DNA from 4 places in the Priestia sp. RMT2NF4 genome. Region 2 is predicted to be linked to each of the others. Evidence: riboswitches for the same ligand, from Rfam matches in the RefSeq annotation. Region 2 holds a riboswitch; each other region holds the start of a gene.

What was found. Region 2 has a riboswitch for S-adenosylmethionine ahead of ACMX9J_RS21340 (phosphoadenylyl-sulfate reductase). Riboswitches for the same ligand answer to the same signal wherever they lie in the genome.
Region 1: another riboswitch for S-adenosylmethionine. It lies ahead of ACMX9J_RS01995 (Na+/H+ antiporter NhaC family protein); the one in region 2 lies ahead of ACMX9J_RS21340 (phosphoadenylyl-sulfate reductase).
Region 3: another riboswitch for S-adenosylmethionine. It lies ahead of ACMX9J_RS10775 (hypothetical protein); the one in region 2 lies ahead of ACMX9J_RS21340 (phosphoadenylyl-sulfate reductase).
Region 4: another riboswitch for S-adenosylmethionine. It lies ahead of ACMX9J_RS16515 (hypothetical protein); the one in region 2 lies ahead of ACMX9J_RS21340 (phosphoadenylyl-sulfate reductase).

What each region holds. Positions count from the first base shown of each region.
Region 1 covers NZ_JBLQZO010000001.1:396,073-403,813, forward strand. The annotation lists gene ACMX9J_RS01975 (Ger(x)C family spore germination protein) at 1-1, shown strand, start outside; partial or broken gene ACMX9J_RS01980 (YtoQ family protein) at 164-604, opposite strand; gene ACMX9J_RS01985 (ABC transporter ATP-binding protein) at 775-1,686, shown strand; gene ACMX9J_RS01990 (ABC transporter permease) at 1,679-2,446, shown strand; SAM riboswitch class I at 2,548-2,654, shown strand; gene ACMX9J_RS01995 (Na+/H+ antiporter NhaC family protein) at 2,740-4,050, shown strand; gene ACMX9J_RS02000 (hypothetical protein) at 4,090-4,218, opposite strand; gene ACMX9J_RS02005 (LacI family DNA-binding transcriptional regulator) at 4,343-5,302, shown strand; gene ACMX9J_RS02010 (transcriptional regulator SplA domain-containing protein) at 5,388-5,636, shown strand; gene splB (spore photoproduct lyase) at 5,749-6,777, shown strand; gene ACMX9J_RS02020 (hypothetical protein) at 6,929-7,372, shown strand; gene ACMX9J_RS02025 (hypothetical protein) at 7,474-7,710, shown strand.
Region 2 covers NZ_JBLQZO010000005.1:364,097-371,837, reverse strand. The annotation lists gene sat (sulfate adenylyltransferase) at 1-1,076, opposite strand, end outside; gene ACMX9J_RS21345 (inorganic phosphate transporter) at 1,129-2,208, opposite strand; gene ACMX9J_RS21340 (phosphoadenylyl-sulfate reductase) at 2,228-2,941, opposite strand; SAM riboswitch class I at 3,195-3,297, opposite strand; gene cdaS (sporulation-specific diadenylate cyclase CdaS) at 3,611-4,237, shown strand; gene ACMX9J_RS21330 (VOC family protein) at 4,335-4,718, shown strand; gene ACMX9J_RS21325 (potassium channel family protein) at 4,786-5,574, shown strand; gene ACMX9J_RS21320 (YugN-like family protein) at 5,584-5,988, opposite strand; partial or broken gene ACMX9J_RS21315 (hypothetical protein) at 6,042-6,221, opposite strand; gene ACMX9J_RS21310 (glucose-6-phosphate isomerase) at 6,355-7,704, opposite strand.
Region 3 covers NZ_JBLQZO010000002.1:303,523-311,263, reverse strand. The annotation lists gene ACMX9J_RS10795 (glycosyltransferase family 2 protein) at 1-18, shown strand, start outside; gene ACMX9J_RS10790 (hypothetical protein) at 126-566, shown strand; gene ACMX9J_RS10785 (GNAT family N-acetyltransferase) at 648-1,094, shown strand; gene ACMX9J_RS10780 (hypothetical protein) at 1,107-1,403, opposite strand; SAM riboswitch class I at 1,525-1,626, shown strand; gene ACMX9J_RS10775 (hypothetical protein) at 1,696-2,034, shown strand; gene ACMX9J_RS10770 (DUF1540 domain-containing protein) at 2,135-2,293, shown strand; gene alaP (alanine permease AlaP) at 2,610-4,013, shown strand; gene ACMX9J_RS10760 (cytoplasmic protein) at 4,079-6,172, opposite strand; gene ACMX9J_RS10755 (GNAT family N-acetyltransferase) at 6,406-6,804, opposite strand; gene ACMX9J_RS10750 (PLP-dependent aminotransferase family protein) at 6,917-7,741, shown strand, end outside.
Region 4 covers NZ_JBLQZO010000003.1:600,554-608,294, forward strand. The annotation lists gene ACMX9J_RS16495 (M48 family metallopeptidase) at 1-446, opposite strand, end outside; gene ACMX9J_RS16500 (methyl-accepting chemotaxis protein) at 708-1,952, shown strand; gene ACMX9J_RS16505 (GNAT family N-acetyltransferase) at 2,159-2,665, shown strand; gene ACMX9J_RS16510 (amidohydrolase) at 2,713-3,867, shown strand; SAM riboswitch class I at 3,931-4,032, shown strand; gene ACMX9J_RS16515 (hypothetical protein) at 4,101-4,343, shown strand; gene ACMX9J_RS16520 (M20/M25/M40 family metallo-hydrolase) at 4,813-6,426, shown strand; gene ACMX9J_RS16525 (VOC family protein) at 6,445-7,242, opposite strand; gene ACMX9J_RS16530 (CotG/ExsB N-terminal domain-containing protein) at 7,398-7,741, opposite strand, start outside.

The sequences.
Region 1 (7,741 bases), on a different contig from region 2:
AGCACCCGACTGTAACTTTGCTTATCGTTATGTCAAAAATGAAAAAAACCTAAAAAAATAATAATCTCGGAACTTCCCACGAAATACTCATCGTATGCTTCGTACAGAGCCTTCAACAAACAACAAATAAGAGCTGCCGGTTTTCGACAGCTCTTATTTGTTGTTATTCAAAAATATAAGCTAGTGCTTGAAGAGCCTGTTCTGGCGTTTCGACTACAACTTGGGCTTTGTTTGACAGTTCTTTAAGCGGGTGGTGCAGTTTTTCAGGGCGAACCAAAATTAGCGGTTTATCTAATGCGATGGCTGTCGCCGCATCCATTGCGCTGTTCCACTGTTTGTATTATTCACCAAATAAAGCAATGACCACATCAGATTTTTTAAGGAGCACCTGCGTGCGTAAATTATTAATTTGAGAAGCAGCTTCATCTTTTAAGACAGCATTAGGCTGTTTTCCTAAAATTTCTTCTCCAATGTTGTCGGAGCGGTCATGGTCTGTCATGGGACCGACAAAGGTAAGGGGAAGGTTTAATTGTTCTGCTTGGTTTTTAATTTCGTCTCGCCAGTTATTGTGAATTTGCCCGGCAAGGTATACGGTTAAGTTCATTATGTAGAAGTCCTCCTCTAACTAAGATTTGTTTTATTTTATCAAATGTAAGCGGATAATACGAATGATTTGAATGGGCTACTTTTCCAAAAATAAGGTTATAGTAGACAAATAGTTAAAAAAGAGAAACAATAGAAGGCGTATTGCTAATTAAAGAAAGGATGTACATGATGACAGAAACAGTGCTACAAGTAGATTATGTCAGTAAAGTAATTGGGAAGAAAACCATTTTGCATGATGTATCCTTATCGGTTGAGCGCGGTGAGATTTTCGGATTGCTTGGTCCGAACGGATCTGGAAAAACAACGCTCATTCGTACCGTCGTAGGACTCATTAAAGAAACAAAGGGAACAATTACCGTCAATGGTTTTCCTTTAAAAGAACAGTTTACATCAGCTATGAAATCAATTGGAGCGATTATTGAAAATCCTGAGTTTTATGATTATCTGACGGGCTATCAAAATTTAAAACACTTTGCGAATATGCATGAAGGGATCACAGTAGAACGCTTGGATGAAGTGATTGCGCTAGTAAAGCTTGAAAACAGCATTCATGCAAAAGTGAAGACGTATTCCCTTGGGATGAGACAGCGTTTAGGAGTAGCTCAAGCTATTTTACATAAGCCTGCATTGCTTTTACTAGACGAACCAACAAATGGTCTAGACCCAGCGGGAATGAGAGAATTTCGTACATATTTACAAACCCTCTGCAGGCAAGAAGGTATTTCAATTTTAATCGCGAGCCACTTATTAAAAGAAGTGGAAGCATTATGTGACCGCGTTGGTATTATTCAAAACGGCGAGTTAAAAGCTGTTCAAGATCTATCTCCAAATCGTCGAGATCAAGGGATGTATGTAGAATTTGAAGTATCTGACGTGCAACAAGCAGCGGATCTTTTATCTCAAGAATTCCAAGTAACAATAAAATCCGATAGTATTGATGTAGTGATTATGAAAGAACAAATTCCAGCTGTGAATAGAAAATTAGTGGACAGCGATATTTTAGTCTACCGAATCACTCCTGTTTATGAGACGCTTGAAGATTCGTTTATGTCCGTTACGGAGGGAGAGCACCATGCTTAAGTTAATTCAAAATGAACATATGAAATGGTTTTACAAAAGAAGTACAAAAGTCACGTTTATTACAATCGGCATCTTAACTCTTTGTATGGCTCTTTTAATGAAGAAAGTAGCAAACAGCGCAGGAACGGAAGACAACATATTGAATTTCCTGTCATTTAGTGCAGGCATGCTGATCCTCGTTCAATTTTTCGCGCTTGCTGTTGGAGGATCAATGGTTGCAAAAGAGTTTGAAGCGGGTACCATTAAGCTTCTTTTAATTCGCCCTGCTAGACGTTCAACGATTTTAACGTCCAAGTACATAACGCTCGTTTTAATTAGCTTGTATTACTTGCTGAGTTATTTGCTTTTTTCGTTTGTATGGGGAGCATTGTTCTTTGGATTTGCCAGTCTAGAAGGAGATGCGCAGCTGCTTAAAAACATTACGCTTACGTATGACAGCGCGTATATGGAAACGTTTATGATGATGACGTTCGCATTCATGCTGTCGTCTTTATTTAGAAACAGCGCGCTTGCTTCAAGTCTAGCTATTGTCGTAAGTATCGGGGCTAAAGCGGTAACTGCACTAGTATCAGAGCTAGGTTTATGGTGGGGTAAATTTCTATTATTTGCCAACACGGACTTTCTTCAGTATATGGACGGAATGAAGACGATGTTTGACGGAATGACACTTCCATTTTCAATCTTCATCTTAGTTGCACACTTTGTCTTCTTTATGGGCGTAGCATGGGTGGCGTTTTTAAAACGTGACGTAGCTAACTGATGTGAGAATTTTCACACTATATATTTTTCTAAAATAGCATTTGACAATTAAATAAAAAGAGATTACAGTAGTGAAAGACTATTTTTAAAACAACTATAAACTTCTTATCAAGAGAGACGGAGGGACTGGCCCTACGATGTCTCGGCAACTGGCTGTACGCAGTGCGGTGCCAAATCCAGCAGACGATGTTTCGTTTGGAAGATGAGAAGGGTAATCTTATGATACAAATAAGAGACCTCTTCTTATCAATAAGAAGAGGTCTTTTTTTATTACGTAAACAAGAGGTGTTAAGAATGGAACAACAAAAAGGAAACGGCTGGGCGCTGTTACCGCTGGGCGTCTTTTTAGTCCTGTTTGTCGGATCAGGAATTATAACGGGAGATTTTTATAAGCTGCCTGTATTAGTAGCCATTATCATTGCAGCCATTGTGGCGCTGGCTATGAACCGCAAAGATTCACTTAATGTAAAAGTGGAACGCTTTGCTAAAGGAGCAGGGCATCCTGATATCATTATTATGGTACTTATTTTTATTTTGGCAGGTGCTTTTTCTCAAGTTGCTAAAGGCATGGGAGCTGTTGATTCAACGGTAAACTTAGCGCTTTCTGTACTTCCGCAAAGCTTAGTGGTAGTCGGAATCTTTGTTATTGGCGCATTCATTTCAATTTCGATGGGAACGTCAATGGGAACGATCGCTGCGTTAGGGCCTATCGCTGTAGGAATCAGTGAGCAGGCGCATGTATCCATTACATTGGCAATTGCTGCTGTTGTTGGTGGTGCAATGTTTGGAGATAATTTATCCGTAATCTCTGATACGACCATTGCGGCAGTTCGTACGCAAAAAACAAATATGTCAGATAAATTAAAAGTAAACTTTTTTATTGTCCTTCCTGCAGCGATTGTTACAGTGATTTTATTACTTGTAATGACGCTAGGCAATACGTCATCAGTAGAAATTAAAGATTTTAGCTGGTTTAAAATCTTGCCTTATGTCGGCGTACTCGTTGCTGCCATATTTGGTGCAAACGTATTAAGCATTTTAACCGGAGGAATTGTATTAGCCGGCGTGATTGGATTAGCTGACGGAAGCTACACGCTTTCTTCTCTTGCTAAAACTGTGACAGAAGGTATTGGCGGAATGTCGGAATTAATTATTTTATCTCTTTTAATTGGCGGAATGGTTGAACTCATTCGCTATAACGGCGGTATTCAGTTCTTATTGAACCTATTAACACGACGCATTCAAACAAAAAAAGGCGGAGAATTCAGTATCGCTGGATTAGTAAGTTTAACCAATTTAGCCACGGCTAATAACACGATTTCAATTATTACAGCAGGTCCGTTAGCGAAAGAAATCTCTGATAAGTATTCAATTGATAATCGTAAATCAGCCAGTCTGCTCGACTTGTTTTCATGCAGCGTTCAAGGGCTTATCCCTTACGGTGCACAAATGCTTCTCGCAGCAGGATTTGCTAAAGTTTCACCGGTTGAGATTATTCCATTTACATTCTATCCAATGTTAACAGCGGTTTGCGGTATCATTGCGATTGTAATTGGCTTTCCTCGTTTAAATAAAAAATCAAAATCATCTAAAGAAGCTGCGTAATATCAAACCCTTAAAAAGAACATTCTTTTTAAGGGTTTTTTACTGTTTGAAAAAATCAGTCGGCTTTTTTTCATCTAGCTCCTTCCAAAGTGTCTCATTTTGTTTAAGTGCATAAGCCGCTCCTCCGATTTCAATTCCGCATAATAAAATGAATAATAAAATACCCATGATATGACCTCCTTGTATAAGTGAATAAAAACATGATTGTAACGGGTTTAGCTTATTGCTGTTTCACTTTATAATGAGAATAAAGTATGAAACGCGTTTCAGCGCAAGAGAAAAAGGTGAAAACATGACAAATATCCGAGATATCGCAAAAAAAGCTGGTGTATCTGTTTCGACCGTGTCACGGGTTTTAAATCATCATCCGTATGTAAAAGAAGAAAAGCGCCGTCTGGTAGAAGAAGTAATTCAAGAACTTAATTACGAACAAAACATTAATGCCGTTCACTTATCAAAAGGGAAAACAAATATGATTGCCGTCGTCTTGCCTTTTATTAATCATCCTTATTTCAGTCTGCTTTTAGAAGGAGTGGCCTCTCAAGCGTTAGAAAAGCAGTATCAGCTTGTTATTTGTCAGACGAACTATGATGTAAAAAAAGAAGAAGAAGCGCTTCATATGCTAAAAACAAAGCAGGTTGATGGAGTGATTATTTGTTCTAGAGCAGGCAGCTGGAGCACGATTGAATATTATCAGCAGTACGGGCCGATAGCCGTGTGCGAAAACGTACAAAATCGTTCTATTCGCTCCGTATACGTTGATCATTATGCAGCTTTTAAGAAAGCGCTCATGTATTTAAAAGAAAAAGGATATACGGATATTGGCTACTGTATTGGAAGAATGACGGGTACAAATAGTCAACAGAGGCAGCAAGCATACAAAGAATATGTAGAAAGAATAAATGAGCCTTATCATCCGGAATGGGTGTTTCAAGGCTGTTTGAACGTGACAGATGGTGAAAAAGTGGTGGGAAAATTGGTGCAGATGAAAAATCGGCCTCAGGCGCTTTTAGTAACAAACGATCAAGTCGCTATTGGTATAAAAGCTCAGTGCGAACAAGCGGGTATATCAGTTCCAGGCGATTTAGCTATTATTGGTTTTGATAATCATCCGCTTTCTTCTTATTTACAAATCACAACGATCGAACTTCCTCTCAAAGAAATGGGCGAAACGCTTTTTAAACTAGTCAGGAGCAAGGATCCTCAAAAAATTGAGCTTCCTTTTCGGTTTATTGAGCGTAAAAGCGTATAAATTCTTGATGATCTCACCACGTGTTTTTATCGGATAAAATGAGTAAAAGCGGACATCATACGAGTAAAGAAAGAAGAAAAGGATGATGATCGTGGAGAAAAAAGAATATCAAGTAGGAGATCAAGTATTTGTTATTTACCGAAATCCTCATACGGCAAACGTTGCCAATATTAATCAAGCTGAAATTGTTGAACATCCTGAAAATAAAGGTGAAAAAGCGCTGTTTCTGCATGAGTCTTATCATTTGTTAGCTGAAGATGATGCTGTGTATTCAACGTATGAAGCAGCAGAGAACATGTATAACAAGATATTTGATTATGAACAATATGATTGACGAAAGGCTCTCTTAAATAGAGAGTCTTTTTTGATCTAAAAAATAATTACCACGGATAGAGTCTTTTTATTTTTCAAACGCTATTAGTATTAGAAAAAAGGAAGTGTACATGATGATAAAACCTTTTGTACCTCAATTAGTATACATTGAGCCAGGGGCAATGGAGTACCCGCTTGGTGTTCAATTAAAAGAAAAATTTGAGAAGATGGGAATTGAGATTCGTCAAACAACTTCTCATAATCAAGTGCGTAATATACCGGGAAAAAATGATTTGCAAAAATACCGCAATGCCAAGTCTACTTTAGTAGTTGGTGTGCGTAAAACCTTGAAATTTGATACATCTAAACCGTCAGCTGAATATGCAATACCTTTTGCAACAGGGTGTATGGGGCACTGTCACTATTGTTATTTGCAGACAACAATGGGAAGCAAACCATATATTCGCACGTACGTGAATGTGGAAGAAATATTAGGTCAAGCAGAGCAATATATGCAGGAAAGAGCCCCTCAAATAACGCGATTTGAAGCGGCTTGTACATCTGATATCGTAGGAATTGATCATTTAACACATTCATTAAAGCGCGCGATTGAATATTTTGGGGAAAGTGAACTAGGTCAACTGCGCTTTGTGACTAAGTTTCATCACGTGGATCATTTATTGGATGCTAAACATAATGGTCGCACGCGCTTTCGCTTTAGCATAAACGCAGATTATGTTATAAAAAACTTTGAACCTGGTACATCTCCTCTTGATTATCGGATTGAAGCTGCTAATAAAGTTGCAAAAGCCGGATATCCACTTGGCTTTATTGTGGCGCCTATTTACATTCATGAAGGTTGGCAAGAGGGATACCGTCAGCTGTTTGAAAAGCTTGATGCTTCTATACCTGAAGAGTCAAGAGATGATATTACATTTGAAATGATTCAGCATCGCTTTACCAAGCCGGCCAAACGGGTGATTGAGAAAAACTATCCGAAAACAAAGCTTGAGATGAATGAAGAAGAGCGCCGCTACAAATGGGGGCGTTACGGGATTGGAAAGTATGTATACGCAAAAGATGAAGAACAAGAATTAAGAGAGACGTTGGAATATTACATTGATCAGTATTTTCCAAATGCGAAAATCGAGTATTTTACGTAATTATTCTACAGTAATTGAAGAGTTATTTTGACATCTTAGTCGAGATAGCTTTTCAATTTTTAATGTGAAAAATAAATTGGTTGCTAATAAGCTGAAAAAAGAGGTTATTTGTATCTCTTGTCGTATTACATACATAAGGGAGGTGACTGAGATGTTAAAAAATGAAGAGTTTGCGCTAACAAAAGAATTAACAAAAGAACAGCAAGAAGCTGCACGAAATTTTATTCAAGTGTTGTTCCAAGAAGATTTATCTGAATTTTGGAACATATTATGTGATATCGATAAGTCTCGTATTTACGGCTTGTATGAAGCAAACCACTATTACGATTCGGATGTTGAACTACATGGATTTGTACAAGAAATTAGAGATAATGTAAGAGCGGTTTATGCGCCTCTTCAAGGGCAAGGAGGTATTTCGACGAAAGTTCGATATACAAGCGAAGGAAAGATGTATGTATACATATTAGGAAGCGGCGAAAACCCGAGGGTATATCCTGTTGGATTAATGCCTGAGACCTACATTGAAGAAGAACGTTTTTCTCAGCGTCTTCAAATTAGCATTTATAACGATGAGTTTCGAAACGTTGCGCTGTAAATTATATATAAATGGAAAAATAAAGAATAATAAAATTAATTTGTTAAAATAGCAATATTTGGGGTATGTAATAGGTATAACATTAAAAAGGGGTGAAAGAAATGCATTATTATCGTATTTCAGAGGGAGACCATGAAGAGTATTGTGAAACGATTCTGCTTCATGAAAAGAAGTTTTGCAAAGAAACATTTCAATCTATGGTGCGAGAAGCAATGAACAATAAGCCAGGTAAAATTGACCGTGTGGATATTGTTAAATATTTAATTGGTCATCATAGCTTTCAAGTAGCCCACATCGAAGCGGGATTTCATAGTACATACAGCGAGAAAGTGACATAAAAAAGGCAGCACATCCTATACAACGAACTTT
Region 2 (7,741 bases):
GGTGGCACTTCTCCGTTACGAAGCATTTCACGTACCTTGGTACCAGATAGAATCATATGATCTTCCTTGCTGTGAGGGCATGTTTTCGTTGATGCCATCGCTTCACACTTCTTGCAGTAGAAGCTGTGTTCAAAAAATAAAGGTGTAATTCCTAATTCATCTGCCGTAAAGTTACTGAAGATTTTTTGTGCATCATATGTTCCGTAGTAGTCACCAACACCAGCGTGGTCACGGCCTACAATGAAATGCGTGCATCCAAAGTTTTTTCGAACCATTGCATGGAAAATAGCTTCTCTAGGTCCAGCATAGCGCATTGCAGCAGGGAAAACTGCCAAAGCTACACGATCGCTAGGATAATAGTTCTCTAAAAGTACTTCATAACTTTCCATACGGATATCTGCTGGGATATCATCTGACTTTGTTTCTCCTACAAGTGGATTTAAAAACAGGCCGTCTACAATTTCTAATGCTGTTTTTTGAATATACTCATGCGCACGGTGAACAGGGTTACGAGTTTGGAATCCAACAACCGTTTTCCAACCGCGCTCTTCAAATGCTGCTCTTGTTTCAGTTGGATCTAGGTAATACTTTTCAAAACGCGTTTTAGGTGTACGTTCTACAAGTACGATTGGACCTGCTACATATACATTTGGGCGTTCCATCATTTTCTTCACACCAGGGTGGGCAAGTTCTGCTGTGCGGTACACATTTTCCGCTTCTTTTTCTTTATTTGGCGTATATACTTCAGAAACTTCTAAAACACCATATGTCACACCGCTTTGAACTAGTTTTACTTTGTCGCCAATGTTTAATTCTTTAGCCTGCTCTTCTGTTACGGGAAGAGTAATAGGAATACTCCATACAGTTCCATCTGCTAGACGCATATTTTCAACAACTGATTGATAATCTTTTTCTCCTAAAAACCCCGTAATTGGGCTATAAGCACCAATTCCAATTAGTTCTAAATCGCTTAGAGCCATGTTGTCTACTTCAATTTCTTTTGTTAGTGACGTGTAGTCATATGTTGGTTGATATAAATTAATTAATTCTCCACCGTGTGCTTGAATTGTTGTCATTTTGTAAAATCCTCCTTAAGTAATTAACACAATATAATAAAAAGCACTTGAATCACGCAGTCATTTTTTCTTTTTCCGACTGCAGGCTTGCTCTTTTTCTTCTAGTTGTTCTAGCTAAGCTTAGAATACCTCCTGTAGCAATACATCCACTAGCTAGCACCACAAATGAATATAAGTCGCTTTCAAGTACTAATTTCACAAGAACATATGAGATTACGAGTGAAAATACAGGGGATACCACCCAAACCTTTAACATTTGAATGACCACTTCTCGCTGTTCTTTCGTAAATCCCGTTTTCGCTGCGCCTATTCCAATAATAGAAGACGTAGTGACCTGTGTAAGCGGTACTGGCAAACCAAACAGTGAAGCGACTGTAACAAGAGAAGCACCAGTACCCGAGATAATACAGCCTTCTCCTACAGAATAGCGAGTAATTTTTTTTCCGTTTGTTTCAATAACTCGGCCTCCTAGTAAAAGAGCTCCGAGCGCCACCGCCAATCCTCCTGCTATGACACCCGTTGTAGCATCCATTAATCCAGCTCCTACTAGAGGACCGACAGCATTTGCCACATTGTTCATTCCAGCTGAGAAGGCTTCAAAGAATCCCGTTGCAATAACTAAAATCGTTAAAACTCTTTTCCACTTTCCCTCTGCTTCTTTTTTATGCGCTCTGCGCTTTATCACTTTCCCAATCAAAAAAGCAATAACAAATGAAACTAGCGGAACAATAATCCAAAAAGACATGACAATTAAAAGTTTTTCTACATACAGAGATTGATAAGCTACCCCTACTCCAACAACTGAGCCAACTGTTACTTCACTTGTTGATAAAGGGATACCAATCAAATTCGCGAAAAAGAGTGACAGCGTTGCAGCAGCCAGAATGATAATAACTAATTCTACTGACAGCAGTTTTTCAGGTATGATACCTGAACTGATGGTTTTTACCACCTCACCGCCTCCGGTAACAGCTCCGAGCACAATTCCTACAGCACAGATGAACAGGGCCACTCTTCGCTTTTTAATTGCACCGGAGCCGTATGAAACGCCCATAGCAGCTGCTGCACCGCTTGCCCCAATATTCATTGCAAAAAAAAGCGCAATGATAAAGGCAACATATAAAAGCATCATTTATTCAGCTCTTTCGTATTTAAGATTCGTGTAATCCGCACTCCACTTTTTGTGTACCTGCCCATCTTCCTGAACGTAAATCGTCTACATTATAGGCAGGTGCGGTACAGGGCTCACAGCCGATACTTGGGTAGCCTTGATCATGAAGTTTGTTGTATGGCAAATCATGCTTATACACATAACGCCAAATTTCTTTCCATGACCAATGAATTAACGGACAAACTTTCACCTTCTTGAATTTCTCATCTTTATTAAAATAATTCGTGTTGGCACGAGACTCAGACTGCTCACGTCTCAAACCAGAAATCCACGCATCATAAGGAGCAAGGGATTCTCTTAGCGGAATGATTTTTCGAATTTGACAGCATAGGTTAGGCTGACTCTTCCAAAGCTCATCTCCATGTTTTTCAGCTTGTTCTGCAAGAGTTAAATCCGGCTTTTTCATATGAATACGTAAATCAGGGAAGCGTTCTTTAATTGCATCAATCACTTCATATGTTTCTTTAAAATGAACCCCTGTATCTAAAAAGACAATTTCAGCATCTTTTTTCACTTTTGAAATTAAATCAATTAACACGATTCCTTCAATCCCAAAGCTTGACGCATAAATAATTGAATCTCCGTAGGTATCATACGCCCACTGCAATGCTGAAAGGGCTCCTTTTGTTTCATCTTTACTGTCGAACTCTGGAAATGTATCGCTCCAGTTTTCGTACGTATATAAGCCTGCCATTTTCTCCACTCCAATTCTTAGTTATCCGCGTTATCCAATAAAAAAAGACGGTTTTACCCACTAGAATTGGATAAAACCGCCTCTAGTGTGTCTAGTCAGCGAAACTATTTAATTCTTACTTTGCTTCGGCGTGTTCAAAGGTTTGTTTTAAGTCGGGGTTTACAGTCATCGTTGTCCCTCCTCAAAATATCTCTTGCGCTATATCAAAATAAAAAGTCTTCCGTATTGAAAGACTGGGTAGGCAATAATTTTCACCTTATCTTTCAAAATGATACACACTTTGCTGGAATTAGCACCTTGCTAAGCAGGTTGCCGGGGTTCAGCGGGCCAGATCCCTCCACCACTCTTGATAAGCATTTTTTAAAAATTTTAGCATATTTAGAATATTTGTCAACATTAAAAATTATATATCCGATAAGAAAACTATACTTTAAATTCACAGAAATATCTATACTTTTATTTAAAACAACATATGTAAATTTAACCCAAATGTGAACATATAAGTTTATAAAACGCTTTCTTTTTCCCCCGACTTTTTATGTTCTCTTGCTAAATAAAATGCAAAATCTCTCTATAAAATTAATAACGGATTTATGAGCTTTACGGATAATTCACTCACATTAGCACACATTACAGATAACACTGACTGACAGATAGGAGCTATATAAGATGGAGAGACAACCCTTTCAATTAGACGATACAATTAAAAATAATGTGCGAACATATTTACAGCAGATTTCAACTGAAGCCTCTAATTTAATTAAACATTTAGACACGAGTGATCATTGTATTTTATGTGATTTTGAGGAGATGAGAAGGTTATTTCAAGATGTTCAAGCTACGGCCGCCTCTTATTACTTGCGTCATTACTTATCGCCTTATACATTTGAATACGCTGCTCTGTCCCTAGCTATTCATAACCTCTCTGAGAAACGTCACGGCGCTTTAATTGTCATTGAACGGGAACAAAGTGTTGATCCTCTTATTCAAAAAGGAATGCCTATTCAAGCTCCTGTCAGCGCTACGCTAGTTGAGACACTGTTCTATCCAGGGACACCCTTACATGACGGAGCCGTCCTAATTAGAAATAATCAGCTTATTTCAGCTGCTAATGTTTTACCTCTCTCGTCTATTATTTCAACGAACAAAAAGTTGGGAACACGTCACCGTGCAGCCATTGGAATGTCGGAAAAATCGGATGCATTAATTTTAGTTGTATCTGAAGAAACAGGTAAAATTTCGTTTGCTCTTGATGGAAGCCTCTACCCTATTCACTCCAGCAAAAATATGATTTAAGAGCCCTTTCCTGATAAGCAGCCCTATCTTGACTTATCTATCCTTTCTCTTTAATATATTTCATAGTTTTTACATACTATAGATACGGGTGATGCATATGGCAATTTTAAAATTTGAACATGTAGGCGTTCAAGTAAAGGATATAGAAGAATCTATTGAGTTCTATACACAAAAAGTGGGATTGGAGCTCATCGAAACACTACCACATACCGATCCGTCTTTGAAGCTAGCTTTTCTAGGTTTAGAAGGCAATGTAATCGTAGAGTTAATTCAAGGGTATAACTCAAGCTTACCTAGTGAAGGTAAAGTTCATCATTTTGCGCTGGCAGTAGATGGAATTGAAGAAGAGTTTGAGCGTTTAAAATCAGCAGGCGTTTCATTTGTGGAAGAAAACATTGTAACTTTGCCAAATGGAGCAAGATACTTATTTTTCTACGGTCCAGACAAAGAATGGATTGAATATTACGAAGTAAAAAGATAAAGATATCTTATACCTTCAGTGAAAAATGGTCATACTGTGGCTATGACTAATCACTGGAGGTTTTTTTATGATGGAATGGCTATTATTCCGACTTTTTCGTCGTTCTATTTTAGTGCGGCTTCTTTTTATTATCGGCTGCCTTGTTTTACTTTTCGGCATGCTTATACATTTCCTAGAGCCGCAAACGTTTGGGAATGTGTTTGAAGGAATTTGGTGGGTTATTATTACAATCTCTACTATAGGATACGGTGATTTTGCTCCCACCACTACGATTGGAAGGTTAGCTGCAATTATTTTAGTCCTGGTTGGAACGGGATTTATTACTACTTATTTTGTCACGCTTTCTAAAATTGCTGTTTCCGCTGAGAGCGCTTATTTGGAAGGGAATTTAAAGTTTTATGGAAAAGATCACTTCATCGTTGTGGGGTGGAATGAGCGCGCCAAACTCGTGCTAGAGTCTTATCGCGACGCATTTCATAAAGAAGACATTGTTCTTATCGACGACTCTCTGACTAAAAACCCCATGATCTGTGATCGCGTTCATTTTATTAAAGGAAGTCCCTCTCACTATGAGGTATTAGAACTTGCCAATGCTCGGTGCGCAAAAAAAGTGCTGATTACTGCCGATCAGCATAAGACAGAAGAATATGCAGACATGAATACGATTGTTACGCTAGTCGCTCTGCAAGGATTGAACCCTTCTATTTACAGCATCGTTGAACTGTTAACAAAAAAGCATATTCAAAATGCGCAAAATTTGGGGGTAAATGAAATGATTAAAACAAACGAGTTGATTAGTCAGGTCATGTACGAACATATTTTTGTGAAAAAATTAGAGAGTTTAAGAAAAGAATAATCCTTTCAATTATTGAAGCAGCGCCTCTTCTGCCTCTCTAATTAGCTCTTCTCCTAAGCTGATATACTTTTCTGGAAATGAAGCGTCTGCGTCTTGGGGTTCTGCAAACTGGTTAAATGAAGCACCCACGTTTCCATTGTGAACATTGTCATCTAAGCCAATTTGATACTTATGTGAAAGTAAAAATGGCGTACCAATCTGTACGGTTGTTCCTTTAGAATCCAGTTCTCCATTCGTAGCTGTAAACGGGATACGCAAAAATTGATAGCCGATTTCATCATTCATCTTATAGTCGAATGAACCATGATCATAATCCCAATTTCCTCCAATGTTATACCCAAGCGGCTTAAGCGTTTTTTCTAATTCATAAAGCTTGAATAATGTGCCGTCTAATCTTGAAGATAATTCAATCATCTTATCCCTCCTCTGTTTTAACATGTCCTTTTTCCAGCTTTTTATCCTTTATCTCAAAAGCAAAAAAGAGGTTGAGACATAATTAACCTAAAGACAAACACACTAGATAAAGTAGCTCGTATAAATCGCTTGTGACACCGCAGTTGATTTCCGTGCAAGGCTTCGCTCTCCGCGGGCGGCCGCTGAGCCTCCTCGTCGCTTTTCCCGCAGGAGTCTTCGCCTTGCCCTCCCAATCAACTGCTAGAAGGAACAAAACGGGTAAAACTATATACACCATCACAAAAAAACGAACCACTAATCAAACACGTTGATCAATGGTTCGTTTTTCACTTGGGCTAAGATACTTTTGTACCGGCCTCTTTTTATTTATTTCAAACGCTTTTCTAATTCTGCTTTTTTCTCTTCAAAACCAGGTTTTCCAAGAAGAGCAAACATATTTACTTTGTATGCTTCTACTCCCGGCTGATCAAATGGGTTTACGCCTAATAAATAGCCGCTGATTGCGCATGCTTTTTCGAAGAAATATACAACATATCCAAATGTATACTCATCTAGCGCTGGAATGTTCACAACTAAGTTTGGAACGCCTCCGTCTGTGTGAGCAAGCATTGTACCTTGGAACGCTTTTTTATTTACAAAGTCAACTGTTTCACCAGCTAAGTAATTTAGTCCATCTAAGTCCGCTGCATCTTCTTCAATTGTTAGCTCATGACGAGAATCTTGAACTTGTACAATTGTTTCAAAAATATCGCGACGACCTTCTTGTACATATTGACCTAAAGAATGAAGATCCGTTGAGAAGTTAGCAGATGAAGGGTAAATACCTTTTTGGTCTTTTCCTTCACTTTCACCAAATAACTGTTTCCACCACTCAGCAAAGTACTGAAGAGCTGGCTCATAGTTAATCAGCATTTCAATTGTTTTTCCTTTATTATAAAGAACATTACGAGCTACAGCATATTGATAAGCTGGGTTCTCTTCTAGCTCTGATGATGAAAATGCTTCTTGAGCATCAGCTGCCCCTTTCATCATTTGTTCGATATCAAGACCTGCAGCGGCGATTGGTAATAAGCCAACCGCTGTTAATACAGAATAACGGCCGCCTACATCATCTGGAATAACAAATGTTTCATAGCCTTCTTCGTCCGCTAATGTTTTTAATGCGCCGCGCGCTTTATCTGTTGTTGCATAAATACGCTTGCGTGCTTCTTCTTTCCCGTATTTCTCTTCTAATAATTTACGGAAGATACGGAAAGCAATCGCCGGTTCTGTTGTTGTACCAGATTTTGAAATAACATTAATAGAGAAATCTTTATCTTGTAAAACATCCATTAGGTCTTTCATGTATGTTGAGCTGATGTTGTTACCAGCAAAAATAACTTGCGGAGTTTTACGCTGTTCTTTTGATAATGTGTTATAGAATGAATGCTGAAGCATTTCAATAGCAGCACGAGCACCTAAGTAAGATCCTCCAATACCAATAACAATCAATACATCTGAATCCGATTTAATTTTTTCTGCACTTTTTTGAATGCGTGCAAATTCTTCTTTGTCATACTCCGTAGGAAGGTCTACCCATCCTAAAAAGTCGTTCCCAGCACCTGTTTTTTCATGAATTGAATGGTGAGCTACTTTCACGGCATCACGTAAGTATGTAAGTTCATGTTCACCAAAAAATGATAACGCGTTTGAATAATCAAAACGAACATGTGTCATAGTCTGTTCCTCCATTAAAATATCTTTATTTTCCACT
Region 3 (7,741 bases), on a different contig from region 2:
GATTTGCTGATGCATTAATTAAGAAGCTTCTCCTGAATGGAGAGGCTTTTTTGTTAAAGTGTTTATCATAATTTTTAAGGTAATAGGAGATGCTACTACTAAAATTTCTAAGGAGATCAAAATCTATGAAAAGACTACTTTATACAGTCAGCACTTTTTGTTTTGTTTGGCTTGCTTTTGCAACCATTCATGTCAGCGCTCTTTCGATTGAGAAACTTCCAATGAAGAAATCATCTGAACAATGGTCGGTCGAACTGACAAAAGCGAGCATGACGGGAGATAATCAGCTAAAGTGGAAAAATAACGTCTATCATACATATGGATTAACCGTTGAAAACATTGGAAAAGACGTAGAGCGTGTGCAGGTCCAAGCTTTTCGGCACGAAGGAAAAAATAAGGCGAAATACAGCTTGTTTTCTCCTATTGAAAGGTCTAACTTAAGCAAAAGCGGTCAGCGTTTTCGCTATGCCAATTTTGCTGTTCCTGGAAAAGCGGCAGGCTTAGACATCATGATTAACTGGACGGATGAACAAGGCAACCATCAAGAACATTTTGAATTTAAATAAAAGTCTTCGCTTAGGCGAAGACTTTTTTTTGCAGGAATTTATCTCTGTATGTGGAAAACGAACACGAAAGGAGAGATTGTGATGATTGCAAAAGCTACTGAAGAAGAAATACAGGAAATTCGGACGAAATCTGCTGATGCGCTGTTTGAAGGAACAACGCATCAGTTTCAACCGTCAACTGAACGCGTAAATGAACTAATTGATAATGCCCTTGAAAAAGGGTGTTATTATTTAGTATCTAGACAAGAAAATAAACTTGCAGGCTGGGTTTTTGTCGGTCCATCTGCCGACTTCTTTTCAAAAGCAGAAATTGGCTTTATCTACGAGTTATATGTTTTACCAGAATACCGCGGGCAAGGTCTAGCCAAGCCGTTAATGCAAAAAGCAATTGATGAATTGTCTATCAAAGGATACCCTGAAATCAGACTCAGCGTTCATGCTGGGAATTTTGCACAGCATGTGTACTGTGAACTTGGATTTGTAGATAAACAAATATTAATGAGCCTGCAGGTGGCAAAACGTCCGTAATGTTGGTGAATGTCAGCGAGTCCATAAAACATAAGTTGTTATACATGCGATGAGGTTCGGTAATGAAAGTAAAAGTAAATAAGTAGCCCAAACGGCGCCTTTATCTAGTACTTCAACAGCTCCTCTACCTGTATGATCTGAGGCGGGGGGATCTTCAAGTGCGTTCATAATCAGAGCCGCCGCTGCTAAAATAATCCCTCCAATGCTTCCGGTTGTTTTGACAATTGCAATATGGAAAGTAGATGAAAAAGCAATGCTGAGAAGCAGCAGCAAGCTTCCCAAAAAAGCAGATAACATATATCGTTTCATGTGCTCACCATCCTTTATGAAAGCATACCATATTTTACTTCTTTTTTCTTTTTATTGAAAAGCTATTGACATAACATATAAAACATATTAGAATAGTCAGAAATAATTTAAAAACGAAATATTCTTATCTAGAGAGGTGGAGGGACTGGCCCTTTGAAGCCTCAGCAACCACAATTATTGAATGGTGCTAATTCCAGCATAGCCTAGCTCTGACAGATAAGAAGAGGAATCTTTTTCTATGATGAAATCCTCTTCTTAGGAAGAAACATTTCGTATAGAAAAGGTGATGACATTGAAAAATACACAACAGGCGCTAAGCGTTGATGATTATTTAGATCTATACTTGTTAGCAAAAGAACTAAAAGACGAAACGTGGCAGCAGGAAATTTTAGCCGCGCTAAAAACGAAGCAAAATCGTTCATTTGAAGACAAACAATCCGCACTCGTTCAAGAAATATGGGAAGATTTTAAACAGTTAAATGAAGATATTTCTTTTACGTATCGCTTAATTCAAGAAGAGCCAACTAATGAACAGTTTCAAGTTAAATTAAGGAACTTGAGAGAACGGCGGATCACGCTGAGTCGTGAATTATATTTAGCTAAAAAACAGTATGTTGAACACACGCAGTAAAAGGATCCGCTTGATAAACAAGCGGTTTTTTTGCATGTAAATGTTAGAAGCGTTCTATTTCGGGTAGTAAATAGATAAGACAAAAAAAGGAGGGATAACAGTGGCCCAAGGTGTATTATGTGAAGTGAATGAGTGCATGTATTGGAAATCGGGAAATAAATGCAGTGCAGAGTCCATTTACGTTGTGAGTCCTGAAAGTAGTCACCATGTTTCTGAAACGGAAGAACCTGGCTGTAAAACTTTTGAACCCGCGAGATAAATGCTAGTTTTATAAAAAAGCATAAAATGAACGATGCGCTGACGGAGTTGAGTCGGCGTTTTTCTATTTTTTAAAAAATACTATTACTTAGGTGCGATAATAAATACATAGTAAAAAAGCAGTGTCTACGTCTAATTGTGCGTTTAAACAAAATGATACGATAATTTTTTTGTTTTTCGACAAAAGAAAAGCGAGAGAAAGGTGATAGAATACAAATATACAGCCTAGCTGACTTTTAGCATAAATTTATATGAAAGCGCTAACAAAAAAGCTGTATTCATCTCGTTTTGACAGATTGGAAAAAGGGGAGACGTTTATGCAGGGGAAAACTCAGGGGAAAGAATTGAAACGCGGGTTAGAAGAAAGACATGTGACGCTGATGTCCTTAGGAGCAGCCATAGGGGTAGGGCTGTTTCTTGGATCTGCATCTGCTATTAAATTAGCAGGGCCGGGAATATTATTGGCGTACGGATTTAGCGGAATGATTATGTTTTTTATTATGAGAGCACTTGGAGAAATGGCGATTCAAAAACCTGTTGCAGGTTCATTCAGCAAGTACGCGCGCGACTATTTAGGGCCCCTTGCTGGTTATCTAACAGGTTGGAACTACTGGTTTTTATGGGTTGTAACATGTATGGCTGAAATTACAGCCGTTGGTATTTATATGGGATATTGGTATCCGGATGTACCAAACTGGATTTGGGCGTTATCGGCGCTTGTCATCATGACAACAGTTAACTTCTTAGCTGTTAAGGCATATGGTGAACTGGAATTTTGGTTTGCACTTATTAAAATTTTAGCGATTGTGTTAATGATTGCCGTTGGATTATTAATGATTGTGTTTGGAATCGGGAACGGCGGCGTTGCGACGGGTATTAAAAACTTATGGGACAACGGCGGGCTGTTCCCGAATGGATTCAAAGGTATTTTACTGTCGCTGCAAATGGTTATGTTTGCATATTTAGGAATTGAAATGATCGGCGTTACCGCGGGAGAAGTGAAAAATCCAGAAAAATCTCTAGCAAGAGCGATTGATTCGGTCTTTTGGCGTATTCTTATTTTCTACGTTGGTGCATTATTTGTCATTATGTCGATTTATCCTTGGCAAGAAATTGGTTCACAGGGAAGCCCGTTTGTATTAACATTTGAAAAAATCGGGATTCCAGCAGCGGCAGGCATTATTAACTTTGTGGTGCTAACAGCAGCTCTTTCTTCTTGTAACAGCGGTATTTTTAGTACAGGCCGTATGCTGTTTAACTTAGCAGAGCACGGAGAAGCTCCAAAAGGATACGGTCAGCTGACAAAAGGCGGCGTACCTGGAAAAGCTGTTTTAGCATCAGCGGGTGCGTTATTAGTCGGAGTAGCGTTAAACTACATTGTGCCTGCCAAAGTATTTACGTGGGTAACAAGCATTGCAACATTCGGTGCGATTTGGACATGGGGAATTATTTTGCTTTCTCAAATTAAGTATCGCAAAACGCTAAAAAAAGGTGAAGAGGCAAAGTTAAAATACAAAATGCCTTTATTTCCGTTAACGTCTTATGTGTCACTTGCGTTCCTAGCGCTGGTGGTTGTTCTTATGGCGTACAATCGAGATACAAGAATTGCAGTTGTTATCGGACCACTATGGTTTATCGGTCTTATTATCGCGTACTACGCAAAAGGATTTCATAAACGAAGTCAAGGTTCAGCTGGGACTGAGCAAAAGCTAGTGAAGTAAACGAAAAGACCTCTTTCTTGGAAAGAGGTCTTTTCGTTTATTTGTTCTTACTTTCCTATAAATAATTAGTTTAGGTAGGTTTCAATAATTGTTTCAATATCGTAAGGAGTAACACCTTCATCAAGCGAATAAATAGTGTCAGCTTTTTGTTTGTCATGGACAAGTGTTCCTCTAGCTTGTGCGTGAAATGAAAAAAGATCATAAAGCGTTGGCTTTAACAGCTTTGTCATGGCTTTTCCCATAAGAGAGACCGAACCATTGTTTTGTTCAAGATTATTTTCAAATTCAACATGGTGATGCAGCGAAATATCCGTCCAGATTAATTTTCGCTCTTGTAAATCAAAAATTAAAGGGATGGAGATGGTGGAATCACTAGCAAGATCTACTTTATTTTGTACGGTAGAAGGTTCGAATATCTCGCCGGACTCTATGTGCTGTCTCATCATCCATCCTCCAAAACATTCGGGAAGCATAACAAAAGGCTGGACAGAAAATGAATAGACGTTCATCAATATATAACGGCCGCCTTTTTTTAGAATTGTAGGGATATGCAAGTCAATAAATTCACATGCCCCGTTAGGAGCAGATGTAATATCTCCGCTGTGAAAAGCTTTGAAGCTTTTTGAAGATAAGTTTGTATAAGAAATATGCTCTTTATACTGCCAGTTTTCATCGTAAATTCCGGCAGATAAATCAATATCTACACTACCGGTATGTTCACCATTTGCAAAGCCTTCTTTCCACCAAATGAAAAAACGAAGCGTATCGCCTTCAGGAATTGTTAATTTACTTCCCCTGCTAATCGTTTTTAATGTTTTGCTGCTTGAACGCTGTGAAAACGGTATAGTTTGTTCACGCAAACGTTCATCAAGCCATACATTTCCAAGAGGTGGCAACTTAGCAAAACGGTCATGTAAAGCATCTTTGCATGCATCTATTACACCATCACAAAGATTTTTACGAAGAGAGGGTAAGGGATTATCAAGCGCCATTACTTTGGACACATTCCCTTTTGGAAACACTACGCGCATATCTTGTCTATGATGTCGATGTTTCATATGTGAATAGAGCTGAAGCAGTACTGGCGTAGAGACGTGATGAGCGACCGCTGCAAATGCTGTAATAATAGAAGCAGCTTCATGTTCCCCAGTAGATAAGCGCAGCAAATGGTCAATTCGTCTAGCAAAGTCACCTGGACGTTTTTCTAAAAGTGAAACTGCTTTTGAGACGTCTTGTTGCTCGAGTGCTTTCTCTAATTTACTATAGAACGTCAATGGTCTTTTATGATTCCGAACAGTATCGAATCCTTTAGCAGCATGAGGAAATCGATGTTTGTATTCTCCAGGATGTAAAATTTCACCTAAACGAATCCACTTTACTTTATAACGAAACATATCTTCTTCTACGTTTGGAGTGCTTTCTAGCAGCTGCAACAAGCTTCGGCGTTCAAAACGACTAAACTTCTTAAATAAAGTGGGTGATGAAAGGCTAATATCGCCATCAGATAAAGCGGTTGCCAAACGTAAGACATCTGTTGCTGTTTTAAAATAAGAAGACAAGACATCAATAGGTAGTTTTTTTGTCTTAATTAACACTGAGCTAACAAATGCAGCATTTTCTTTTTGAGGAATGACTGCTGGAAGTAGATCTAATACCGGTAAATTGATAAGAGACCATTCGATATCTGCTCGATCCGTTTGCGATAATGAGGTATTGGCACCAATTAATTGGCATATCATAAGGTCAAATTCTTCATCTGTTCCGAGGTCAATAATCCGTAAATCTGTAGTATCTAATAGTGGAAAAACATCTTGTTTTTCACTGTTTGGTAAAACCCCAGTCAGATAGTGAAGTACGGCATTTATGTATAGTTCTGCTTCGGAAGCTTGCATGACTTCGTTTGGAAAGTTAGGATACATCGGTTTATATTTGACATGAGCGCCAACAAGTCTTTTTAAAGATAAGAGAAGCTGCTCATAAAAAGACATAAATTCGTAGAACGGAAGAGTGAGTAACCGATCAATTAAAGAAGTTGAAGCTGTAAATCCTAATGCCTCAATGTTTTTTAACATGGAAGCTACATAAGCAGGGGGTAATATATCTGATCCTTGCTTCACAATTACTTTAGACTGTCTTCTTAAAAAAATATCGTTTTTCATTCAAACACCACCATGTATGATTTGCACAGAAAAAGCCAGGCGCTGTGCTTCCTGACTTTGAATATATGTATAGTTAAGTTAATAGATTAAGGAAAGCGATACCTCTAAATTCTAAGAGTTGGATGAGAAGGAAGAAGTATCATAGCCTTAATCTTTGAATATTGTAACATCATATCAAAAAGATGTAAAATAATAATAGTTTAGTAATAAAAGGAATTTTTTATCTTTTTTATCTATTGAATTCTCCCAATTTTAAACCCATTATCAATCTGATGAAAGCCGACTTTTGGATAGTAGTTCATAGCAGAAGGAGCGGAAAGTAAAATGAGCGCGGCTTCTTCACCGATTTCTGATTGAACGTGTTTGATGAGCTGTGTGCCGATTCCTTGATTTTGATAGTCTTTTACGACAGCTAAATCCGATAAATAGCAGCAGTAGCTAAAATCTGTTAACGCTCTGGCTATGCCAATGAGTTCGCTGTCTTTCCAAGCGGTAATGGTAAGGGAAGCATGATCAAGCATTCTTTGAATCCGATCAAGATCTTGTGCCGGACGTTTAATACCTGAATATACAAACACTTCAGCAGCTTGTTCGGCACGGATTGAGACGTTGGTTTTGTAAGTAATGGTCATTGTGTCATCTCCTTGATTTATAAGATATAGTCCAGTATATGAAGAATCTGAACTGAGAATAAGTGTCAGAAACAGTAAATTTAATAGTGTCAGTTAGAAAGGAAAGAACATCATGTTAGAGTTAATGCCTTTGCTCGATAAAAGAAAAGCAGATCCCTTATACATGCAGCTTTATACTTACATAAAAAAACAAATTCAAAAAGGCACCATTCCGCCTCATGAAAAACTGCCTTCTAAACGAAAGTTAGCTCTTCATTTAAGCATTAGCCAAAATACGGTTGAAGCGGCTTATGTACAGTTAGAAGCTGAAGGCTATATCGAGATACTAGCCAGGAAAGGAGCATTTGTAAAAGAGATAAAAAATGAAGTCGTGCTTCAAAAACAGCCTCCCGCCTATGTCTCTTTACCGCAAGAAGAAGGGAAATCAACTGTCATTGACTTTAGCCATGGAAAGGTAGACGTAGAAAAATTTCCGTATAACACGTGGAAAAAGCTAACGGTTCAAACAATTTATCATGATGAAAGCCAGCTTTTTTATAGCGGACATCCACAGGGCGAACTGCTTCTTCGTCAAGAAATTGCAGCGTATCTTTATCATTCAAGAGGAGTGCGCTGCACAGCGGAGCAAATTGTGATAGGTGCAGGTACACAGTACCTCATGTGGCTGCTTTCTGTCATTCTAGGAAAAGAAAAGATAATTGGGTTCGAAAACCCAGGCTTTCACCGAACGAGGCACGTTTTTCAAGAACAAGGCATGTCGGTCGTCCCTATTTCTCTTGATAGTTCTGGCTTGAAAGTGAAGGAACTGAAAGAAAGCGGAGCGGATGCGGTGTACATTACGCCGTCTCATCAATTTCCTGTTGGGATGGTCATGCCGATAGCAAGAAGACTTGAACTATTAGAGTGGGCGGCAGAAACGAATGGCTATATCATAGAG
Region 4 (7,741 bases), on a different contig from region 2:
TTTGTTTGCTGCTCGTTCCAGCTTTCAGGTACTGTAGCAATGAATTTTGCACGGAATGTCATTTCAGCCTTTGCTACATCTCCACGAACGATGTTTAAGCGGTATTGACGCCCTAGGTAAGGGAATTTGTCTCCTTCTTCAAAAGAACCAGTTTTAGCTGCAGAAGCTGCTGCTTTAGGAGCCTCTTTTTTAGCTGTTTCTTTTTTTACTGCTTCTTTCTTTGGAGCAGCTGGCTTTTCCTCAGCTGGTTGTGAACCGTTTAGTTGTTTTAAAATCCATGTTGCTTTGCGTGCGATGATTGAACGCACATTGTTTTCATTAAGACCTCTTGGGATAATAACTTTTACCCCTTCTTTGTCACAAATTTGCACCGTGATATCGGTTCTATTTGGAACGACTTCAATTTTGTAGTCAATTGTTTGATTGCCTGTTTGATACGTATACATAAAATTTTTCGTACTCCTTTCTACAAATCTTCATTTTATAAGCAAAGGTAGAGTTTGGTCAAATGAAAGAATAATCAGACAGTTATCAACTGCTGTTGCAGCGCCTTGCAGGAAGATATGTATTCCAATATTTAGTGGAAAAGCGCCAATAATAATTGTTTCAATTCTTCTTTAGTTTTTACAAAAAAATATAAAAATATGCCGATACTACTAATATAGATTAGACATTCTATGTCTTTAGATTGTATAGGGGATGAAAAAATGAAAAAAGCTTTTCAAAGTTTACGCATGAAAATGCTATGTATGATTGCAGCCATGATGGCCATAACATCTACTGTAATTGAAGTAACCAATTATTATCTTATTGTGAAACAAGAGCAAGCAGCTTCGATTACGCTAGTGATTACATTTCTGTTTGTTTCTTTTACAACTACCGTGTTCTATTTTATCATACGTCGCTACATAATTGCGGTTGAAAATTTGTCAAAAACAATGAAAGGGATTTCAAACGGCGATTTATCTGTAGATGTTGTTCCTTTGAAAGGGAAAAATGAGATTAGTACACTCATATCTTCATTTAATGAAATGATGACTCACATGAGAATGCTGCGTCAGAAAATAAGTAAAACAAAGAGCACGGTCAGTCATTCCTCAGAGCAATTGCTTGTAAGCATGGAGGAAACAAAAACAGCTGTCACAGAAGTTACGATGTCTATTCAAGAAATTGCTGCGGGTTCTGATAAGCAGTTGCTAAGTGTGGTTGAAACCGAGCAAGCTATGGTGGATATGGCCAAGCTGCTTCAGAAAATGACTGATCATTCTTCAAAGGTACAACAATCGATGAACAGAGCCTCTGAACATGCTTCTACCGGAAATGTTGCGGTGAAAGATGTGACGAATCAAATGAATAAAATCTATGAAACCGTTAAGATATCGACCAGTGAAGTAAAGGGACTCGAAGATCGTTCCGCAGAGATTGGCCGCATTATTAATACGATTACAAGAATTGCTGAACAAACAAATCTTCTTGCACTTAATGCTGCTATTGAAGCTGCAAGGGCTGGAGAACATGGAAAAGGTTTTGCTGTAGTGGCAGGGGAAGTACGTAAGCTAGCGGAAGAATCTAAAACGTCCGCTATACAAATCAGTCATTTGTTAAAAGAAATTGAAGTACAGGCAAAGCGGGCTTATCGAAACATGGAAGTGAATACGGAAGAAGTCACGCTTGGTATTGCCACTGTCGAAGATGTAACGCAACAGTTTTCCACAATTATGGAAGATGTCTTTGCCGCTCAAGAACAAATGAACAAAATGACAAAGGCAACAGGAGAGATTGATGGGTATTCGTTTAAGGTAATGGAGTCCGTCATGGCCCTTTCAGAGGTTGCTAAACAAGCAGCTGCTTACGCTGAAGAAGTAGCTGCGGCTTCACAAGAGGAGTTAGCATCTATAGAAGAACTTGTGATGTTGGCAGCTAATTTAAAAGCTACGGTAAGTGAGTCCTGAAGTCTATCTTGATATGTACGTAATACGCGCAGTTTTCTGCGTGTATTCGTTTTATTTATATCTTTTATAGAAAACGATAAATAGAATTGACACGTTATCAAAGCAGTTGTATAGTGAGTACGCAAGGCGGCAGTCTGTCTTTTTTAATTCTTAGTAAACTTATAAGTTAAATAAAATATTTAAGTACTATATAAGGAGACAAAGAGATGAAAAATGAATTCCGTTTGGCAACAAATGACGACGCGGATAACTTATTGAACTTAACTCTACAAGCATATAAGCCTATCCGAGAGCTAGGCATTCCTTTCTTAGCAGCTACTGCTGATCTTGCCCTCGTTAAGAAAAATATTTCTCAAAACCTTTGCTATGTATATGAAGAAGAGAAAAGAATCGCTGCTACTGTGTCGATACGAATGCCTTGGGGAGAACATCCAGGTCCGTTTGCTGTTCCGCACTTTTGGTGGTTTGCAGTGGACCCGTCGTTTGCCAGGAAAGGCGTTGGATCTAAGCTGCTTCATCTAGTAGAGGAAGAGGTAATAAAAAATACGTTTAAATCGCCAGGTGTGTCTTTAGGAACAGCAAAAGAACATCCTTGGTTAGTTGAGATGTATGAACGAAAAGGATATGTTCAAGCTAAAGAAAAGCACCTTGCAGAAGGCTATACGACCGTATTTCTTTATAAAAAATTCAATGAGGTACACTCTTTGTCATAAAAGATAGAGAAGTGGTCTAAATTAAGAAATGTGAAAGAGTGATAAATATGACAGATCAATTACTACTAAATACGCTAATAGACATACGCCGTGAGCTGCACCGGTTTCCAGAGCTTTCAATGAAAGAATATGAAACAACTAAACGTATTAAAAAGTGGTTAAAGCACTACGATATTTCTATAGCGGATGCATTCCATTTAGACGTGGGAGCAGTAGCGGAAATTGTGGGAGGAAAGCCGGGACCTACTATCGCTATTCGAGCTGATATTGATGCGCTGCCAATTGAAGAAAAAACCAATCTGCCATTTGCTTCTGAAGTGAACGGTGTTATGCACGCATGCGGACATGATTTTCATACGGCTTCTATAATCGGAGCAGCCATTCTTCTCAAAGAGCGTCAGCAGGAGCTTTGCGGTACGGTTCGATTTATCTTTCAACCGGCCGAAGAAACGGCTTCTGGGGCAAAAATGCTCGTTGAAAAAGGTGTGCTCGAAGGAGTAGAAGCGATATTTGGGATGCATAACAAACCGAATCTTCCTGTAGGAACCATTGGTGTCAAATCGGGACCTTTAATGGCAAGTGTTGATCGTTTTGAAATTGACGTCAAAGGAGTAGGCGGTCACGCAGGTATTCCAGAAAAAACAGTAGATCCGATTGCTGCTGCTGGTCAAATTGTTACTAGTTTACAAACCATTGTCAGCCGTAATCTCAGCCCATTTCAAAATGTTGTTGTCAGCATAACTCAAATCCACGGAGGGAGCTCGTGGAACGTCATTCCTGACAAAGTAACGCTTGAAGGAACGGTGCGTACCTTTCAAGAAGAAGCGAGAGAAAAAATACCGGCTCTTATGAAACGATCTGCTGAAGGGATTGGAGCAGCTTTCGGGGCTTCAGTAGACGTTAAATGGTATCCGTATCTTCCTGTAGTAAACAATGATGATACGCTGGAAAAATTGGTTATTAACGCTGCAGAGAATCTTAGTTATCAAGTCGTAGAAGCTGAACAATCGCCTGGAGGAGAAGATTTTGCCGTATATCAGCAGCGTGTACCAGGATTTTTTGTATGGATGGGTACGGCTGGAGAATATGAATGGCACCACCCTTCTTTTTCATTAAATGAAGAGGCATTACTTGTAGCAGCTTCTTATTTTTCTAATCTAAGCTTTGACTTTTTGAATTCATTCCATTACCAAAAAAATTAAAATATTTTTATTTTTCTATTTACGCGGATAGAATTGTTTGATAAAATAAACTTTAAATTAAAAAAGTTATCACGAGTGGACGAGAGATCTGGCTCTTTGACTCCACAGCAACCTACGAATGTAAGGTGCTCCTACCAGCAAAGCATGTGCTTTGGGTGATAAAACGGGTGAAAAACTCATTTTGCATCAAAGCAAAATGAGTTTTTTTTATTTTTCTAAAAGGAGAGGGTTTTATGAGTCATACAGCAGTTGCAGCACATACAGGAGAGAAAGCATTAAAGGAAGCCGTAAAATTATTAGGAAAGCATTATCAAGTAGCTTATCGTGAATTAGAAACATTTTATGAAATTGTGGTCGAAAACCATGTTCGTACATATGCTGTAGGCATAGATATTAAAGATGTACAAAAAGCAAATGAACTAGAAATTTATTCATCATGCTGTTCCAAGCTTGAGCGAGTAGGCTGTCTTTTATAGAAGAAGTTTGCTCGCGCCTCTATTTTTTTAGTGTTTTTAAATAGAAAGCATGTTTTTTGACAATTGAAGAATCTGGTGGGTATAATCATTACTCACTAGGTTTTAAAATTAATCATAAATTGTCGAAATTTTTACACAAATTAAAGGTTACATTCGAAATGAATTGTGGTATGTTATAAAACAAGAATATTTTATGAAAGGAGCATTGAAATGGAAATGTCTCTTGAACATGGAAACGATGCAGGAAGCGAACAGCTTATTGATCGTATCCTAGACTTTTTAGAAGATGACGAAAAGTAAAAAAAAGAGTGTGCGGTGCTAGCCCTAGCCGCGCACTCTTTTTTTATCATGTGCGTCAAGGAAGCGCATACTATGATACATAGGGATAGAATGAAAGGGTCTCTGTCAAAGGGATTGACGAATCGTTTTGTTTGATGAAAAATTTAGAAAAAGGAAAGAGATGAAGGGTATGTCGAACAAAACATCTTTGTATCAAACAAAAGAACAGTTAAAGAAGCTTGTAAGCGAATTGGTTTCTATACCTAGCGTGACAGGAACGATGGCAGAAGTGGAAATGGCTGAATCGATAGCGTCGTATTTATTGAAGCTGCCTTACTTTCAAAAAAACGAGCAAGTTGAGCTTCATTCAACAGGAGACGGGCGATCGATTGTCACAGCTTTTGTTGAAGGAAAAAATACGAATAAAACAGTTGTATTAGTCAGTCATTACGACGTAGTGGATGTACAAGATTATGGACAGTGGAAAAAGGATGCTTTTCACGCTGATACGTTAACGAGTACTTTTTATAATGATATGGAACAAGTTCCGGCGCACGTACAAAAAGATATGATAAAAGGAGACTGGCTTTTTGGCCGAGGAACGATGGACATGAAAGCAGGTATTGCTCTGCATATCAGTATGATTGAACGAGCATGCAACGGAGAGTTTGACGGAAACATCCTGCTTCTGTCGGTACCGGATGAAGAAGTAAATTCGCTCGGAATGAGAAAAGCAGTGCCTGTTCTTTTAGAACTTGCGTGCAAACATCAGCTGGATTTTTCTCTCATGCTAAATGCAGAACCAGTATTCAGCCGCTATCCTGGTGATCAAACGAACTATGTGTACTCAGGATCGATTGGCAAGATCATGCCAAGCTTTTTGTGTTATGGAAAAGAAACTCATGTAGGGGAACCGCTAGCTGGTTTAAATGCTAATTTACTAGCTTCTTATTTAACAAAAGAAATAGAACTAAACGTTGATTTTTGCGAAAAAGTAAGAGATGAAACGAGTCCACCTCCTACGGTACTGATACAAAAAGATTTAAAAGAAGAGTATTCCGTTCAAGTTCCGCACTCTGCCGTTGTATTATTTAATTTATTTATGTTAAACCGCTCTCTTAAAGAAGTAACAGATCTGCTGTTGAAATCGGCTGACAAAGCGGCTTTGAATGTAAAAAAACATTATAATAAAGCTGCTAGGCAGTACGCTGCGGGAATGGAGGGTTCATCCCTTGACGTGAACGTATGGACGTATGAAGAACTTTATACTCATGCAGTCAAACAGCACGGTGAAAAATATGTGCAAGAAATGGAAGCAGCACTTTTGGCACAAGAAGATGATGACAGAAATAAAACCATTAAATTAGTAAACTCTTTAGCTGGTTTATGTAAAGAAGCAGCTCCGATGATAGTCTTATTTTTTACGCCGCCTTTTTACCCGGCCGTTTGTTCACATGATGATCCGTTTGTACAAAGGATTTTGTCAAACGTACAGGCAGCTGCCAAAGAGCAATTCCAAGTGGAGCTAGTTGAACAAAGTTATTTTGGCGGAATTTCGGATTTAAGCTATGCCAGCCTGCAGCACCCGCTTCATACATTTAACACGTTAGTAGCCAATATGCCTCTATGGAATAAAGGATATCATATCCCGCTAGAAGAGCAAGAGGAGCTGAAGATGCCGGTGCTGAACATTGGACCGCTGGGAAGAGATGCGCATCAATGGACCGAAAGATTAGACGTTCAGTATTCCTTTGAGATTTTGCCTCACTTCATTTATCAAGCTATAAAAGAAGCACAGAAATAAACATCCGCCCGCGGATGTTTATTTGTTGAATTTAAAAGAAGCTCCTTGTACGGTAATTTGTTGCGGTGTTAGAGCGTGATCCAATTCAACCAAAAATGGACGCTCTCCAACTTTTTTTAATGTATTATGGACAACACCTTGTGTTCCGCTGCAAAAAATAAGGTTTCCTCCATTGACATATAGTTTTTGACAACGTGCATCAAGTAAAGAGTCTTTGTAGCTTTCGCCAGCCTGAACGTCCAGCAGTTTTGTCCATTTGCTGATGGATTCTTCAAGGTTATGTACAGCACAGTAAATGTTTTTTAGCTGCAGCTGACCGGCTTGATGGGAAGAAAGAGCCGCTAGCTTTGGCTTGCGTTTTTCTTCTGGTTCACCCCACTCAATAAAGAAAGGAAAAGGGAGGGCATCATGGTCACCTTCAATAAAACACATTTGCCATTGAAGTGTTTCTCCATTATTAGTTTGACGAGACCCCGCTACAGGGCCTTTTACAGTGTAGCCCTTGTCTTTCAGCTCGGTTATGAGCAAATCCATATCATCTGTACGAAGGGCAAATCGCCCAAAATGACCAAACGGCGTATGTTCGTTAACAAGCTGCTGAATAAGGTCATTATCTGTAACTGTTTGAGCTAATGCGATATCTGTAAGCCCAAGCCACTCAATATAGCTCAGGTGAAAATAAGCCAACGTGTTAAAAGTGCCCCATTTTTCATGGGTACCGCCTTTAATAACATTGATTCCGTATTCGTTTAGTTCTTTCTGAGCTTTAATAGGATCAGGTGAAAAATGAACAAGGTGATCAAAAGATAGGCGCATGGATAGTCCTCCTTTTAAGAGAGAGTCTTTCCTATTATTATACTTTGTTTTCTCCTTCAAGAAGAATGAAACGAATAATTATGTAAAATAAAAAACAGAAATCGTTAAAAAAAGCAAGCCGCGTATGTTTTAGACTCGGCTTGCTTTAGAGTTAGTTAGCGACGGCAGCCATGCCCTTTAAAGCAGCAGCCAAATGATTTATTAAACCATGGATATGAGCAGCAAGGTGAACCGCAGCGACAGCGGCGACGGCTAGAACGGCGAGTAGAACGGCGAGTAGTGCAGCGAGTAGAACGGCGAGTAGTGCGACGAGTAGAACGGCGAGTAGTGCGACGAGTGGTGCGGCGAGTAGAACGGCGAGTAGTGCGGCGAGTAGAACGGCGAGTAGTGCGACGAGTAGTGCGACGAGTGGTGCGGCGAGTAGAACGGCGAGTAGAACGGCGAGTAGAACGACGACGAGAGCGTCTGTGAAGAGCAGTTGGCTCTTGGTACATAAATG